One region of the Streptomyces sp. NPDC054794 genome, then DNA from elsewhere that is predicted to be linked to it. Evidence: riboswitches for the same ligand, from Rfam matches in the RefSeq annotation. Region 1 holds a riboswitch; each other region holds the start of a gene.
What was found. Region 1 has a riboswitch for cobalamin ahead of metE (5-methyltetrahydropteroyltriglutamate--homocysteine S-methyltransferase). Riboswitches for the same ligand answer to the same signal wherever they lie in the genome.

Region 1 (5,105 bases):
CCGTGGGCGGCGAGTTCGCGGGCGACCTGCATATGGGAGCGTGCCGCCTCCAGGCTGATGACGTCTGCGTCGAGGTCGTCGATGGCCTGGACGACGTCACCGAACTCGGCGTAGCACATGTGCGTGTGGATCTGGGTGTCCGGCCGTACGCCACCGGTGGTCAGCCGGAACGCCTCCGTCGCCCACGTCAGGTACGCGGGACGGTCGGCGGCGCGCAGCGGCAGCGTCTCGCGCAGGGCGGGTTCGTCGACCTGGACGACCGAAGTGCCCGCCGCCTCCAGGTCGCCCACCTCGTCGCGCAGGGCGAGCGCGACCTGGCGCGCGGTCTCGGCGCGGGGCTGATCGTCGCGGACGAAGGACCAGGCGAGCATGGTGACCGGACCGGTCAGCATGCCCTTGACCGGGCGGTCGGTGAGGGATTGGGCGTACGTCGTCCAGCGCACCGTCATCGGATCGGGGCGGGAGATGTCGCCGGCGAGGATCGGCGGGCGGACGTAGCGGGTGCCGTACGACTGGACCCAGCCGTGCTGGGTGGCGAGGTAGCCGGTGAGCTGCTCGGCGAAGTACTGGACCATGTCGTTGCGTTCGGGCTCACCGTGCACGAGGACGTCCAGGCCGGTCTTCTCCTGGAAGGTGATCACCTCCTGGATCTCCGCCCTGATGCGCTCCTCGTAGCCGGTCGTGTCGATCCGGCCCGCCCGCAGGTCCGCGCGGGCGGTGCGCAGCTCACCGGTCTGCGGGAAGGAGCCGATGGTGGTGGTCGGCAGCAGGGGCAGGCCGAGGCGGGTGCGCTGGGCCGCGGCCCGTTCGGCGTACGGCTGTGAGCGGCGGGCGTCGGCCGCGGTGACCGCGCCGGTGCGGGCGCGGACGGCCGGGTCGTTGGTGATGGGGGAGTTCGCCCGGGAGGCCAGGTCGGCGCGGTTGGCGGCCAGTTCGGCGGCGATGGCGTCCGTACCACGGTTGAGCCCGCGGGCCAGGGTGACGAGCTCGGTGGTCTTCTGCCGGGCGAACGCGAGCCAGCGCAGGATCTGCGGCGCGATGTCGCGCTCGGCCGTCGTGTCGAGGGGGACGTGCAGCAGCGAGCAGGAGGCCGCCACGTCCACCCGGTCGGCCAGGCCGAGCAGGGTGCCGAGCGTGCTGAGGGACTTCTCCAGGTCGTCGACCCAGATGTTGCGGCCGTTGACGACCCCGGCGACCAGCCGCTTCCCGGGCAGACCGCCGACGGCCGCGAGCGCCTCCAGGTTGGCGGCGGCGGCCTCGGTGAAGTCGAGCGCGAGTCCGTCGAGCGGCGCCTTGGCGAGGACGGGCAGTGCCTCACCCAGCCGATCGAAGTAGGAGGCGACCAGCAGCTTCGGACGGTCGGTGCGGGCCCCGAGGTCGCGGTAGGCGCGGCCGGCGGCGTTGAGTTCGGCCGGGGTGCGGTCCTGGACCAGGGCGGGCTCGTCGAGCTGCACCCACTCGGCGCCGGCCGCGCGCAGATCGGCGAGCACGTCGGCGTACACCGGCAGCAGGCGGTCGAGCAGGGTCAGCGGGTCGAAGTCGGCGGCCACACCGGGGGCGGGCTTGGCGAGGAGCAGGTAGGTGACGGGTCCGACCAGGACCGGTCGCGCCGTCAGGCCGAGGGCGAGGGCCTCCCGCAGTTCGGCGACCTGCTTGGCGGAGTCGGCCGCGAACGTCGTGTCCGGGCCCAACTCCGGGACGAGATAGTGGTAGTTGGTGTCGAACCACTTGGTCATCTCCAACGGCGCGACGTCCTGGGTCCCGCGCGCCATGGCGAAGTAGCCGTCCAGCGCGTCCGCGGCGACGGCCTCCCGGTGCCGTGCGGGGATCGCGCCGACCATGACGGTGGTGTCGAGCACGTGGTCGTAGTACGAGAAGTCGCCCGTCGGCACTTCGTCGAGGCCGGCCTCGGCCAGCTCGCGCCAGTGCGTCCGGCGCAGTTCGGCGGCGGTGGCGCGGAGGGCGTCTGCGTCGACGCGGCCCTTCCAGTAGCCCTCGATCGCCCTCTTCAGTTCCCGGTCGCGCCCCTGACGGGGGTAGCCGTACACGGTGGCCCGTGCTGCCGCGGCCGCGGACTTGGTGGTCACGGAGATCTCCTTCGCGAGATGAATCCCTGAGATCCCGGGGACGGGACGAGAGCGCGAAGGGAGTGACACACCGGACGGCGACGGCGTACGGCCGTCCGTTCGGTGTGTACGTCGACCCGCCCTCGAAGGTCACCGGGATGTCCGCGCACGAGTGGTTCGCGCGCGGGCAGTTGGCAGGTCTTCGGACTCGCGGGCACGTCCTCACCGAGGAGGACACCTACTGGCCGTCGCTTCCCAGGTCCTCAGGACCCAGTGCGTATGACGGCGGTCGTTCCCGCTCACCGCTGCGGGGCAGTCCCGGATTCCCACCGGGTTCCCTCTTGCGACGCCTCCCGTCTGGCGGACGGGGCGAACCAGCTGCGTCGATCAGCTTAGAGGGTGAGGCGAGCCACCGGAGCGCCGTCCCACGGTTCGGACGGCGCCGTGGACACCGGGGCGGGGCCCGCTCAGCCGTGGTCGTACACGTGGCCGTGCCGGGTGCGTCGTCAACGCGTTGCTCGCCCCGTACCTGCTGGCGGCCGTCCGGATGACGGAGTCCGGCTTCGCCACGGCCGCCGACGTCGACGGATGGTCCAGGCTGGGCTGCTGGGCCGTAAGACCGAACCGGCCTCGACGACCAGCTGCCGGTCGGCCAGGTCCTCCAGATCGCCCGTGAAGATCAGCCGGTCCAGGGCGTCCCGCGCCGCCTCCGGCACCAGTCTGCCCCGCTGGACCGTGCGGTCCAGGGAGGGACACCCGGTGCCGCGCGGCGCGGGCGGCCGTGGCGTCGGCCTCGCAGACCACGGTGTCCAGCCCGGCCCGCGCGCACACCTCGGCGATGCCCGCGCTGTCGGTCCGCCGGATCGGTGGTCCGCCCACGGCGGAGGGCGTACGCACCAACGCCGCGGGATGCCGAGCAGGTCCTGTGCGGCGAGGAACACGTCGTTCCACCACCGGGCCTCGTAGCGGTTCTCCAGCTTGGGGAGGTAGAAGTACGGACCGTGCCCGGCGTCGATCTGGCGCCGCGCGCAGTGGGAGAAGTGCAGGCCGAAGTCGACGAGCGCGGCGGGCACGGACGCGCCTCCGAACTTCGGGTGCTCCTCGTCGACCGGGCCGGCGACATGTCGAAACGGCAGTCCGCGACCGGCTTCCACTTCTCCCGCGCGCGCGGAACGTGCCCGCTGTGGAACGTCTACGAGGCCTTCGCCGCACCGGGCCGCATCCACGTCCAGATCGCCGAAATGCCGGACGGGCAACGCTACTTGTGGACCGCCCGCGCCCTCACGCGGCACCGCGGCGGCTGGGGCGAACCCGGCAAGACCTTCGCCATCGGCCTCGGCTGCGAGGTGCGCCACGCCCACCGCCTCGTCTACTCCGACGGCCTCGGCCTCGCAACGCCTCCGCCGCGACCCCCATCGGCATGGGCTGCCGCGTCTGCGAACGCCTCGACTGCCCCCAACGCGCCGCACCACCCCTCGGCCGCCCCCTCCGCATCGACCAGAACACCAGCACGTTCGTGCCGTACCTCGTGTCGGACACCACGGCCTGACCGGTCCTGCCCCGGCCGGTCGCGGAGCGGCATGGCCGCGGAGCACCCGTCCGCATTGCTTACTCCATAAATCTATGGATTACTGTAAGTGGAGCCGAGGGCATCGCTTCCCGCTCGGCAGCCTTGCTCGGAAGGACATGGGATGGGCTTCGCCGACGACCACCTGATACCGCTGGTCGACCAGGGGCTGGGGAACAGCGCGTACCTCGCCGACCTGGGCGACGGGCGGGCGCTGGCGGTGGACGCCTGCCGGGACCTGCGCGCCCTGCGGAGGGCGGCCGAGCGGCGCGGCCTGACCGTCGCGTACGCGGCGGACACGCACCTGCACGCCGACTTCCTCTCCGGCGCCGTCCAACTCGCCCACGACGACGGCGCCCGCGTCCTCGCCTCCGCCGCCGGACGGCGCGACTTCCCGCACACCCCGCTGGCCGACGGCGACGAGACGGACCTGGGCGGCCTGACCCTCCGGGCCCTCGCGACGCCCGGCCACACGGACGAGCACCTGTCGTTCCTGCTGCTGGACGGCGACCGGGAACTCGGGGTGTTCAGCGGCGGCTCGCTGGTCGTGGACTCGGCTGCCCGTACCGACCTCCTGGGCGCGGCCCGTACCGAGGAACTCGCGCGCGCCCAGTACCACTCCCTCAGGCGTCTCGCCGCCCTGCCGGACGAGGTCGCGCTCTGGCCCACCCACGGGGCCGGTTCCTTCTGCTCGGCCCCGCCCGGCAGCGAGCGCACCTCCACCGTCGGCGCCCAGAAGCGGACCAACCCGCTGCTGTCCGCCCCGGACGAGGACACCTTCGTACGACTGCTGCTGAACGGCCTGGGCAGCTACCCGGACTACTTCGACCGGCTCGCCGAGGCCAACCGGCGCGGCCCCGCCGTCCTGACCTCCGCACCCCTGCTGCCGTCCCTCGACGCCGGACAGGTCAGGTCCCTGCTCGCCGACGGGGGCCAGGTGGTCGACGTGCGTCCGGCCGCCGACTACGCGGCCGGCCACATCCGCGGTGCCCTGTCCGTCCCGCTGCGCGGCCAGTTCGCCACCTGGCTCGGCTGGCTCCTGTCCGACATCGTCCCGCTAGCCTTCGTCGCCGGCGAGGACCAGGACCTCGACGAGATCGTCTGGCAGGCGTACAAGATCGGCTACGAGCGGCTCACCGGACGCCTCAGGGGTGGCATGACCGCCTGGCTGGACGACGGCAACCCGCGGGCCACCACCGCGTTCGTCACCGCCGGCCACGCAGGGGACCGCCCCTACCTCGACGTACGGCAGGACGCGGAGTTCGCCGCCGGACATGTCCCCGGCGCCCGCCACATCGAGCTCGGCGGGCTCGCCGCCCACGCCGTCGAGGCTCCCGAGGGGCCGATCGTGGCGTGCGGCCACGGCGAGCGGGCCATGACCGCCGCCAGCCTCCTCGAACGCGCCGGCCGCACCGACATCGCCGTCCTCGACGGCGGACCCGCCGAGTACGCGGCCGCCCACGGTCGGCGGC
Region 2 (5,105 bases), on a different contig from region 1:
GCCGTACGGGTCTTCTCCCAGGCCGGCAGCGGGCCGTTGCGCTCGGCCAGGTCCGCGGAGGCCTCGTACGCGGCGAGCATGATGCGCTCGGCGATCCGGGTGGACAGGGCGCGCGCCTCGGGCGAGTCGAAGGGCAGGCGCAGCTTGAAGAAGACGTCCTGCAGACCCATCGCACCCAGGCCCACCGGACGCCACTTGGCGTTGGACCGGCCCGCCTGCTCGGTCGGGTAGAAGTTGATGTCGACGACCCGGTCGAGGAAGGTGACGGCCGTACGGACGGTCTCGTCGAGGCGCTCCCAGTCGATGTCCCCGTTGCTCACGAAGGCACCGAGGTTGACCGAGCCCAGGTTGCAGACCGCCGTCTCCCCGTCGTCGGTGACCTCCAGGATCTCCGTGCAGAGGTTGGAGGAGTGGACGACGTGGCCCGGCTCGGCCGTCTGGTTGGCGGTGCGGTTGGCGGCGTCCTTGAACGTCATCCAGCCGTTGCCGGTCTGCGCGAGCGTACGCATCATGCGGCCGTACAGATCACGCGCCGGGATGGTCTTGCGCGCGAGCCCGGCGGCCTCGGCCGCGCGGTAGGCGGCGTCGAACTCCTCGCCCCACAGGTCGACCAGCTGCGGCACGTCCGCGGGCGAGAACAGCGACCACTGTCCGTCGGCGTTCACACGGCGCATGAACTCGTCCGGGATCCAGTGCGCCAGGTTGAGGTTGTGCGTACGGCGGGCGTCCTCACCGGTGTTGTCGCGCAGCTCCAGGAACTCCTCGATGTCGGAGTGCCAGGTCTCCAGGTAGACCGCGGCCGCGCCCTTGCGCCGGCCGCCCTGGTTCACGGCGGCGACCGAGGCGTCCAGGGTCTTCAGGAACGGGACGATGCCGTTGGAGTGCCCGTTGGTGCCGCGGATCAGCGAACCGCGGGAGCGGATACGGCTGTACGACAGACCGATGCCGCCGGCGTGCTTCGAGAGCCGGGCGACCTGGTGGTAGCGGTCGTAGATGGAGTCCAGCTCGTCCTTGGGGGAGTCGAGGAGGTAGCAGGACGACATCTGGGGGTGCCGCGTACCGGAGTTGAAGAGCGTGGGGGAGGAGGGCAGATAGTCGAGGCGGCTCATGAGCTTGTAGAGCGCGGCGACTTCGTCGACGGACCGGGCGGTGTCGTCCTCGGCGAGACCGGCGGCGACGCGCAGCATGAAGTGCTGCGGCGTCTCGACGACGCTGCGGGTGATCGGGTGCCGGAGCAGGTAGCGGCTGTGCAGAGTGCGCAGGCCGAAGTAGCCGAAGCGGTCGTCGGCGTCCGGGTCGATCAGCGCGTCCAGCCGCTGGGCGTGCAGGCGCACGAACTCGGCGGTGCGGTCGGCGATCAGGCCCTCGCGGTGCCCCACGGCGACGGACTCGGTGAACGACGTCACGCCCTGCGAGGCGGCCTCCGCGCGGATCGACACGGTCAGCAGCCGGGCGGCCAGCCGGGAGTAGGCCGGGTCCTCGGAGATGAGACCGGCGGCCGCCTCGGTGGCCAGCTCGCGCAGCTCCGTCTCGTCCGCCTGCGCGGACCGGCCGCGCAGCGCGGCGGCGGCGACCCGGCCGGGGTCGGCGTCGGCGTCGGGGAGGTCGGCGGTCAGCTCCGTCAGGATCCGCAGCAGCGCGGCACCGGGACCGTCGGTCTCGAGGCCTGTCGCTGAAGCCGGTTCGGCTGGCGCGATGGTCACGTGGGGCTCTCCCTCGCTCGGCACGCGGGCCTGGCGGAGGGCAGGTGGCAGCACACGAGCGCACGGGGCGTCGCGTCCACCGGCCCACTCCACGAGACCCGGACGTCAGGGCAACCCGGACCGGACGGCCGGGCGCGCTGTCGGCAGGTCCTCGGACTGAACAGGCGTGTGGATGCACGCAAGTACACCGTTGCGGGACAGTTCCGGATTCGCACCGGATTCCCCTGCGGCGACAGCGAGCATGAGCATACATCTAGTGCCGGGTGGAGACAGCACCCCCATATGTTGTGTCGTGGCGACTCCGGAGCGTGTCAGAGCGTCAACTCATAGGTGAGCAGCACGAGGTCGTCGACGTCCGGAATGGGGTTCCAGTCGCGCTCGGGAGCGCGGACGAAACCGAGTCGTTCGTAGATCCGGTGGGCGGCGTGCATCGTCTCCTGGGTCGACAGCACGATCCCCACGCACCCCCGCGTGGCCCGCGCGCGCTCGACGCAGGCCCGGACCAGCGCCTCGCCGGCACCCCGGCCGCGGGCCGCGTGGGAGACCGCGAGCATGCGGATCTCGGCCTCCCCGGGACCCGCTATGTCGGCCATGGGGCCGCCCGACGGCACGAAGGTGACCCCGCCGAGCACCTCGCCGTCCGTGACGGCGACGAGCACGTCGGCGGCGGCCGCCCGCTTGGCCACGTTGCGCAGTTCGCCGAGGTACCAGTCGCTCTCGCCGAAGGTCAGCAGGCCGTCCTGGAGATAGGCCTGGGCGGTGATCTCGCCGAGGGTGGCGTGTTCGTCGGGGGATACGGGTCGGATCACGATGTCCATGCACCGAGTGTGCCGGGTGGGTACGACAACGGGCCGCCGACTTCTCGCTGTCGGCGGCCCGCTCGTAGGATGTACGGCTCAGTGGGCGCTGCCCGCCGTGGCCGGCGGCAGCTCCACCTCGACGCCCGGGTCACCGGCGTCCGCCGTGTAGTCCTCGGGCCTGGTCTGGTCGACGCCCTCGGGAGCCTTCACGGCCTTCAGGACGAAGGTCAGGACCACCGTGACGGCCAGGTTCAGCACGAACGCCGTGAGGCCGATGTAGCCGATCTCGCCGATGCCGGGGATCTCCTTGGCCGAGCCGCCGAAGTGCTTCTGCGTCGGGGAGGCGACGCCGTAGGCGGCGACGGTGCCGTACACCATGCCGACCGCCCAGCCGGCGAGCAGGGCCCAGCGGTGGAACCAGCGGGTGAACAGGCCGCCGACCAGGGCCGGGAAGGTCTGCAGGATCCAGATGCCGCCCAGCAGCTGGAAGTTGATGGCGACGGTCTTGTCCATGGTGAGCACGAAGACCAGGGCGCCCACCTTGACGAGCAGCGAGACCAGCTTGGAGACCTTCGTCTCCTGTGCGGGTGTCGCGTCCGGCTTGATGAAGTCCTTGTAGATGTTGCGGGTGAAGAGGTTCGCGGCCGCGATGGACATGATGGCGGCCGGGACCAGAGCCCCGATGCCGATCGCCGCGAAGGCCACGCCCGCGAACCAGTCCGGGAACATGTTCTCGAACAGCTGTGGGATCGCCAACTGGCCGTTGGTGACCTTGACGCCCGCCGCGATCGCCATGAACCCCAGCAGGGCCAGCAGGCCGAGCATGAGGGAGTACAGCGGCAGGATCGTGGTGTTGCGGCGGATCACCTCACGGCTGCGCGAGGACAGCGTCGCGGTGATCGAGTGCGGGTACATGAACAGCGCGAGCGCGGAGCCCAGTGCCAGCGTGGCGTACGTCCACTGGCCCGCCTCCGCCGGGACCAGCGCGCCGCGCGGCTTGCCCGTCGCCGGGTTGGTCTGCGCGTACGCCTCGCTCGCCTTGGCGAAGATGTCGTCGAAGCCGCCCAGCTTGATCGGGATGTAGATGATCGCCACAGCGATGACGATGTAGATCAGCGTGTCCTTCACGAACGCGATCAGGGCGGGGGCGCGCAGGCCCGAGGAGTAGGTGTAGGCCGCCAGCACGCCGAAGGCGATCAGCAGCGGGAGGTCCTTCACGAACCAGTTGGTGTTGTCGCCGCCGCCCACGCCCATCACGTCCAGTACGGCCTGGATGCCGACGAGTTGGAGGGCGATGTAGGGCATCGTCGCGAGGATGCCGGTGACGGCGACCGCCAGCGACAGGCCCTTCGAGCCGAAGCGGCCGCGCACAAAGTCCGAGGTCGTCACGTAGCCGTGCCGGTGGGAGACCGACCACAGGCGCGGCAGGAACGTGAAGATCAGCGGGTAGACCAGGATCGTGTACGGCACGGCGAAGAAGCCGGCCGCGCCCGCCGCGTAGATGGCGGCCGGGACGGCGACGAAGGTGTACGCCGTGTAGAGGTCGCCGCCGAGCAGGAACCAGGTGACCCAGGTACCGAACGACCGTCCGCCCAGGCCCCATTCGTCGAGCGAGTGCTCGTTGTCGGCCTTGCGCCAGCGCGCGGCCAGGAAGCCCATGACCGTGACGGCCAGGAAGAAGAAGATGAAGACGCCGAGCGCGACGCCGTTCACACCGTCCTTCATCGCGACGCACCCCCGTCCCGGGCGGCCCGGCGGGCGCGCTGGTCACGCCGCCACAGCTGGTACGCGATCACCGTGAGCACGGTGGAGGCCGGCACCCACAGCATCTGGTACCAGTAGAAGAACGGGATCCCGATGAACGCGGGGTCCGTCTTGGAGTACGAGCCGACCCACAGCATCGCCACGAAGGGCGCGATCAGGCACACGGCGATGACGACGCGCAGGGGCGTCACCACCGCCGCTCCGGTCACATCGGACGCATCTGACATCAGGCGGCTCCGTCCCCTCGCTGATCACCACTGATCACCTGTAATGCGCAGGCAATCTAGGCGACTGTCTCGGGCGAGTGGAAGACCTCGTCTGCCTATCGGTATGTCGATTCGGTGCAGATTGGGGTCCCACCATGAAGTTGACGCAAAAGCGACGGCCGAAGCGGGGTGGCGGGGGCCGAACCGGCCTTAGTCCTGTGGGCGCTTGAGGCGGGCCACGAACTTGTAGCGGTCGCCGCGGTAGACGGAGCGGACCCACTCCACCGGCTTGCCCTCGCGGTCCAGGGAGTGCCGGGAGAGCATCAGCATCGGCAGGCCGACGTCGGTGCCGAGCAGGCCCGCCTCGCGCGGGGTGGCCAGCGAGGTCTCGATGGTCTCCTCGGCCTCCGCGAGGTGGACGTCGTACACCTCGGCGAGGGCGGTGTAGAGGGACGTGTACTTGACGAGCGATCTGCGCAGCGCGGGGAAGCGCTTCGCCGACAGGTGCGTGGTCTCGATGGCCATCGGCTCGCCGTTGGCCATGCGCAGCCGCTCGATGCGCAGCACGCGGCCGCCGGCCGTGATGTCGAGCAGCACGGCGAGCCGGTCGTCGGCGGTGATGTAGCCGATGT
Region 3 (5,105 bases), on a different contig from region 1:
GCTCAACCTGGTGGGCGCCTTCCTCTCCGTGGAGGTCGCCAACACGATCTCCAAGGGACTCGTCGACGAGTCCGGCATACGTCCCGAGGTCATCTTCGCCGCGCTGGTGGGCGCGATCCTCTGGAACCTGGCGACCTGGCTGGTCGGACTGCCCTCCAGCTCCTCGCACGCCCTCATGGGCGGCCTGATCGGTGCCACCGTCGCCTCGGCCGGCACCGGCGCCGTCCACGGTGACGTGCTCGTCACCAAGGTGCTGCTCCCGGCGGTCGCGGCCCCGATCGTGGCGGGCCTGGCGGCGATGGTCGCCACCCGCTTCTCCTACGCGATCGGCAAGAACGCCGACGGCGAGGCCACCCGCAAGGGCTACCGCGCCGGCCAGATCGCCTCCGCCGGCCTGGTCTCGCTCGCGCACGGCACCAACGACGCCCAGAAGACAATGGGCATCATCACGCTGGCCCTGATCGCCGGCGGCTCCATCGCCCCGGGCTCGAACCCTCCCACCTGGGTCATCCTCTCCGCGGGTCTGGCCATCGCGCTCGGCACCTACATCGGCGGCTGGCGCATCATCCGCACCATGGGCAAGGGCCTGACCGACCTTCAGCCGCAGCAGGGCTTCGCCGCCCAGACCAGCGCGGCCACGGCCATCCTGGCCTCCTCCCACCTCGGTTTCTCCCTGTCCACCACGCACGTCGTCTCCGGCTCCGTGATGGGCGCGGGCCTGGGCCGCAAGGGCGGCGTGGTCCGCTGGTCCACGGCCACCCGGATGTTCGTCGCCTGGGGGCTCACGCTGCCGGCCGCGGCTCTGGTCGGCGCGCTCGCCGAGTCGGTGACCGACCTGGGTGACTGGGGCACGGCCGTGGTCGCGGTCTTCCTCGTCGCCGCCAGTGCCGCGATCTGGAAGGTCTCCCGCCGCGAGGTGGTCGACCACACCAACGTCAACGACACCGACGAGCCGGCCGGCGTGGTGACCACGGCGATCGCCGCCGTGACGCCTCCCCCGGCGGGCACCGTGGCCGACGGCCTCACCGCCACCATCCCGGCCCAGGCGACCGCCCCCGCCACCGACCCGGCCGTCCCGCCGACCGCCGCCGTCTGACCCCGAGCCCCGGTTACTAAGGAAGCATCAGCATGAAGATCGACTGGGCGGCCCTCGGCTCCGTCTTCGGCGCCAGCCTCGCCGTCACCGTGGGCCTCGTGGCCCTCTTCACCCTCGGCGTCGCCGGCCTCTCCCGCCGCGAACGCGCCGCCGCGCAGGGCGACTCCGCCGCCCTCGCGCTGACCGGAGCGTACGTGTGCTTCGCGACCTGCGCGGCCGCGGTGGCGTACGGCATCTACCTGATCATGGCCAAGGCCTGACCGACGTACGCAGGGCTCCTCCCCGATGCCTTCGGGGAGGAGCCTTTCGCATGCCCTCACACCGGTGCGGCCCCGGCCGGTGTGGGGTTCTGCACACTCTCCCCCTGCAGGTCAACAGCAAGTTGACGGCCCTTCCGGGCCCGTGGTGGACTTCCGGAGCCAAGTACGGCGGCAGAAGAGGAAGCCGGTGAGAATCCGGCGCGGTCCCGCCACTGTCACCGGGGTAGCAATCCCCGGGAGCCAGGAACTCTCACCGCCGGTCTCGTCGATTCAGGGCGTGGACACCCTGAGTGAGGACACATCGCCATGCTCTCTCGGCCGCCCAGGCACAGAACCGGAACGCTGCCCCACCCCGCGGCCGGCTGAGCCGATGCGTGCCGATCGCGTCTTCGCGTACGGCGCCGCCGCCGGACTCCTCGGTGACCTGCTCCTGGGCGATCCCCGCCGGGGGCATCCGGTCGCCGCGTTCGGGCGGGCCGCCGCGGCCGTGGAGCGGACGTTGTGGCGGGACCACCGGGGTTGGGGCGCGCTGCACACCGCCGTGTGCGTCGGCGGGGCCGTCGCCCTCGGGGCCGTGGGCGAGACGTACGTACGCCGCTGTGCCGCCGCCTCCGTCGCGCTGACCGGCGCCGCCACCTGGGCCGTCGTCGGGGGGACTTCGCTCGCCCGGGAGGCCGGGATCATCGCGCGTGCCCTGGAGGCGGGGGACGTCGAGGCGGCGCGGGCGCGGCTGCCGCATCTGTGCGGACGCGATCCACAAGCCCTCGACGCCGACGGGATCGCCCGGGCGGTCGTGGAGTCGGTCGCGGAGAACACGTCCGACGCCGTGGTGGGGGCTCTGGTGTGGGGGGCCGTCGCCGGCGTGCCCGGACTGCTCGGCTTCCGCGCCGTGAACACCCTCGACGCCATGGTCGGGCACAAGTCGCCCCGGTACCGGCGCTACGGGTGGGCCTCCGCCCGCCTCGACGACCTCGCCGGGTGGCCGGGGGCCCGGCTCACCGCCGTACTGGCCACCGCCACGGGCCCCGATCCGCGCGGCGCCCTGCATGCCTGGCGGGCCGACGCGCGCAGGCATCCGAGTCCCAACGCGGGGCCCGTCGAAGCCTCCTTCGCGGGGGCGTTGGGTGTGCGGCTCGGCGGAACGCTCTCCTACGGAGGGCGCTTCGAGCACCGGCCCGTGCTCAACTGCGGCGGCCGTGCCGTGGCCACCGAGGACATCGACCGGGCCGTACGGCTCTCCCGTCGGGTCGGTCTGCTCGCGCTCGGCGTCGGGGTCGCCGCGCGCGCCATCGCAGCGAGAGCAAGGGGGCGCAGGTCATGAACGGTGGTCTTCTCGTCGCCGGCACCACCTCCGACGCCGGCAAGAGCGTCGTGACGGCGGGGATCTGCCGGTGGCTGGTCCGGCAGGGGGTCAAGGTCGCGCCCTTCAAGGCGCAGAACATGTCCCTCAACTCGTTCGTCACGCGCGAGGGCGCGGAGATCGGGCGGGCGCAGGCCATGCAGGCCCAGGCGTGCCGGGTGGAGCCGACGGCGCTGATGAATCCCGTGCTGCTCAAGCCGGGCGGCGAGAGCAGCAGCCAAGTCGTGCTGCTGGGCAAGCCGGTGGGCGAGATGAGCGCGCGCGGGTTCTTCGGGGGGTCTGGGGGGTCGTCCCCCGGGAAAAGGCTGCACGGCGGGCACCAGCAGCGACTCCTCGGGACGGTTCTCGACTGTCTCGCCGAGTTGCGGGGCACGTATGACGCGGTGATCTGTGAGGGGGCCGGTTCGCCCGCCGAGATCAATCTGCGGCGGACCGACATCGTGAACATGGGGATCGCGCGCAACGCCCGCCTCCCCGTGCTCGTCGTCGGCGACATCGACCGCGGGGGCGTCTTCGCCTCCTTCTTCGGGACCGTCGCCCTGCTCTCGCCCGAGGACCAGGAGCTCGTCGCCGGGTTCCTCGTCAACAAGTTCCGTGGGGACGTGTCCCTGTTGGAGCCGGGGCTCGACATGCTGCACGGGCTCACCGGACGGCACACCTACGGCGTGCTTCCGTTCCGGCACGGGCTCGGGATCGACGAGGAGGACGGGCTGCGCGTCTCGCTGCGCGGGACCGTGCGCGAGTCGACCGTGTCCCCGCCCCTCGGCCAGGACGTGCTGCGCGTCGCCGTCTGCGCGATCCCGCTCATGTCCAACTTCACCGACGTGGACGCGCTGGCCGCCGAACCCGGTGTCGTCGTGCGGTTCGTGGACCGGCCGGAGGAACTCGCCGACGCCGACCTCGTCGTGATCCCGGGCACCCGGGGGACGGTCCGGGCGCTGGAATGGCTGCGGGAGCGGGGACTGGCCGATGCCGTCGTCGCAAGGGCCCGTGAGGGCCGGCCCGTTCTCGGCATCTGCGGCGGCTTCCAGGTGCTCGGCGAGCACATCGAGGACGACGTCGAGAGCCGCGAGGGTCAGGTGGACGGTCTCGGGGTCCTGCCCGTGCGGGTGCGGTTCGCCCGCGAGAAGACCCTCACCAGGCCCGTCGGCGAAGCCCTCGGCGAGCACGTCGAGGGGTACGAGATCCACCACGGGGTCGCCGACATCCACGGCGGAACGGCCTTCTTGGACGGCTGCCGGGTCGGCCAGACCTGGGGCACGCACTGGCACGGCTCACTGGAGTCGGACGGTTTCCGGCGGGCCTTTCTGCGCGAGGTGGCGGCCGCCGCGGGGCGCCGCTTCGTCCCGGCCCCCGACACCTCGTTCGCCGCGCTGCGCGAGGAGCAGCTCGACCGGCTCGGCGACCTGATCGAACAGCACGCGGACACGGACGCGCTCTGGCGGCTCATCGAGTCGGGCGCGCCACAAGGACTGCCTTTCATTCCACCGGGAGCGCCCGCATGAGCACAGTGTTGTTGTTGTCGACCGCCGACACCGATCTGCTGGCGGCACGGGCCTCCGGCGCCTCCTATCTGATCGGCAACCCGACCCGGGTCGACGTCGCCGAGGAGCTCCCGGAGCTCGTCCGGCAGGCCGACCTCGCCGTCGTCCGGCTGCTCGGCGGCAAGCGGGCCTGGGAGGAGGGGCTCGCCGCGCTGAAGGCCGCCGGGATCCCGACCGTGCTGCTGGGCGGGGAGGCGGTGCCCGACGCCGAGCTGATGGCCGAGTCGTCCGTGCCGGCCGGTGTGGTGGCCGAGGCGCTGCGCTACCTGGTCGAGGGCGGCCCCGCCAACCTCACCGAGCTCGCCCGGTTCCTGTCCGACACGGTGCTGCTGACGGGCGAGGGCTTCGCCGAGCCGCAGAAGATGCCGGAGTACGGCGTCCGCGGCGAGCGCGTCTTCGTCGAGGGCCGGCCGACCGTCGGCGTGCTCTTCTACCGGGCCCACGAGCTGAGCGGCAACACCGCCTTCGTCGACACCCTGTGCGAGGCGATCGAGGCGCGGGACGCCAACGCCCTTCCCGTGTACTGCGGTTCGCTGCGCGGGGCCGACGCCGGGCTGTACGAGATCCTCGGCCGGACCGACGCCCTCGTCGCCACCGTCCTGGCCGCCGGCGGCACGCACGCCTCGCAGGCGTCGGCCGGCGGCGACGAGGAGGCCTGGGACATCGGTGCCCTCGCCGACCTGGACGTCCCGGTGCTGCAGGGCCTGTGCCTGACCTCCTCCCGGGCCGCCTGGGACGAGTCCGACGCGGCCCTCTCCCCCATGGACGCGGCGATGCAGGTCGCGATCCCGGAGTTCGACGGCCGCCTGGTCACCGTGCCGTTCTCCTTCAAGGAGCAGGGTGCG

Region 2: it holds a riboswitch for cobalamin, as region 1 does, so the genes downstream of both, ACWGKT_RS08095 (ribonucleoside-diphosphate reductase subunit alpha) here and metE (5-methyltetrahydropteroyltriglutamate--homocysteine S-methyltransferase) in region 1, are expected to answer to the same signal.
Region 3: it holds a riboswitch for cobalamin, as region 1 does, so the genes downstream of both, ACWGKT_RS09925 (cobalamin biosynthesis protein) here and metE (5-methyltetrahydropteroyltriglutamate--homocysteine S-methyltransferase) in region 1, are expected to answer to the same signal.

The regions. Positions count from the first base shown of each region.
Region 1 is NZ_JBSHAQ010000024.1:67,377-72,481, forward strand. Features, by position in the region: gene metE (5-methyltetrahydropteroyltriglutamate--homocysteine S-methyltransferase) at 1-2,087, opposite strand, end outside; cobalamin riboswitch at 2,243-2,460, opposite strand; partial or broken gene ACWGKT_RS24970 (3-hydroxyacyl-CoA dehydrogenase family protein) at 2,545-2,673, shown strand; partial or broken gene ACWGKT_RS24975 (3-hydroxyacyl-CoA dehydrogenase NAD-binding domain-containing protein) at 2,693-2,963, opposite strand; partial or broken gene ACWGKT_RS24980 (malate synthase A) at 2,969-3,175, opposite strand; partial or broken gene ACWGKT_RS24985 (short-chain fatty acyl-CoA regulator family protein) at 3,170-3,615, shown strand; gene ACWGKT_RS24990 (MBL fold metallo-hydrolase) at 3,758-5,105, shown strand, end outside.
Region 2 is NZ_JBSHAQ010000006.1:86,417-91,521, forward strand. Features, by position in the region: gene ACWGKT_RS08095 (ribonucleoside-diphosphate reductase subunit alpha) at 1-1,703, opposite strand, end outside; cobalamin riboswitch at 1,829-1,952, opposite strand; gene ACWGKT_RS08100 (GNAT family N-acetyltransferase) at 2,015-2,521, opposite strand; gene mctP (monocarboxylate uptake permease MctP) at 2,600-4,228, opposite strand; gene ACWGKT_RS08110 (DUF3311 domain-containing protein) at 4,225-4,494, opposite strand; gene ACWGKT_RS08115 (GntR family transcriptional regulator) at 4,684-5,105, opposite strand, start outside.
Region 3 is NZ_JBSHAQ010000007.1:204,173-209,277, reverse strand. Features, by position in the region: gene ACWGKT_RS09935 (anion permease) at 1-1,096, shown strand, start outside; gene ACWGKT_RS09930 (hypothetical protein) at 1,129-1,356, shown strand; cobalamin riboswitch at 1,486-1,625, shown strand; gene ACWGKT_RS09925 (cobalamin biosynthesis protein) at 1,727-2,677, shown strand; gene ACWGKT_RS09920 (cobyric acid synthase) at 2,674-4,221, shown strand; gene cobN (cobaltochelatase subunit CobN) at 4,218-5,105, shown strand, end outside.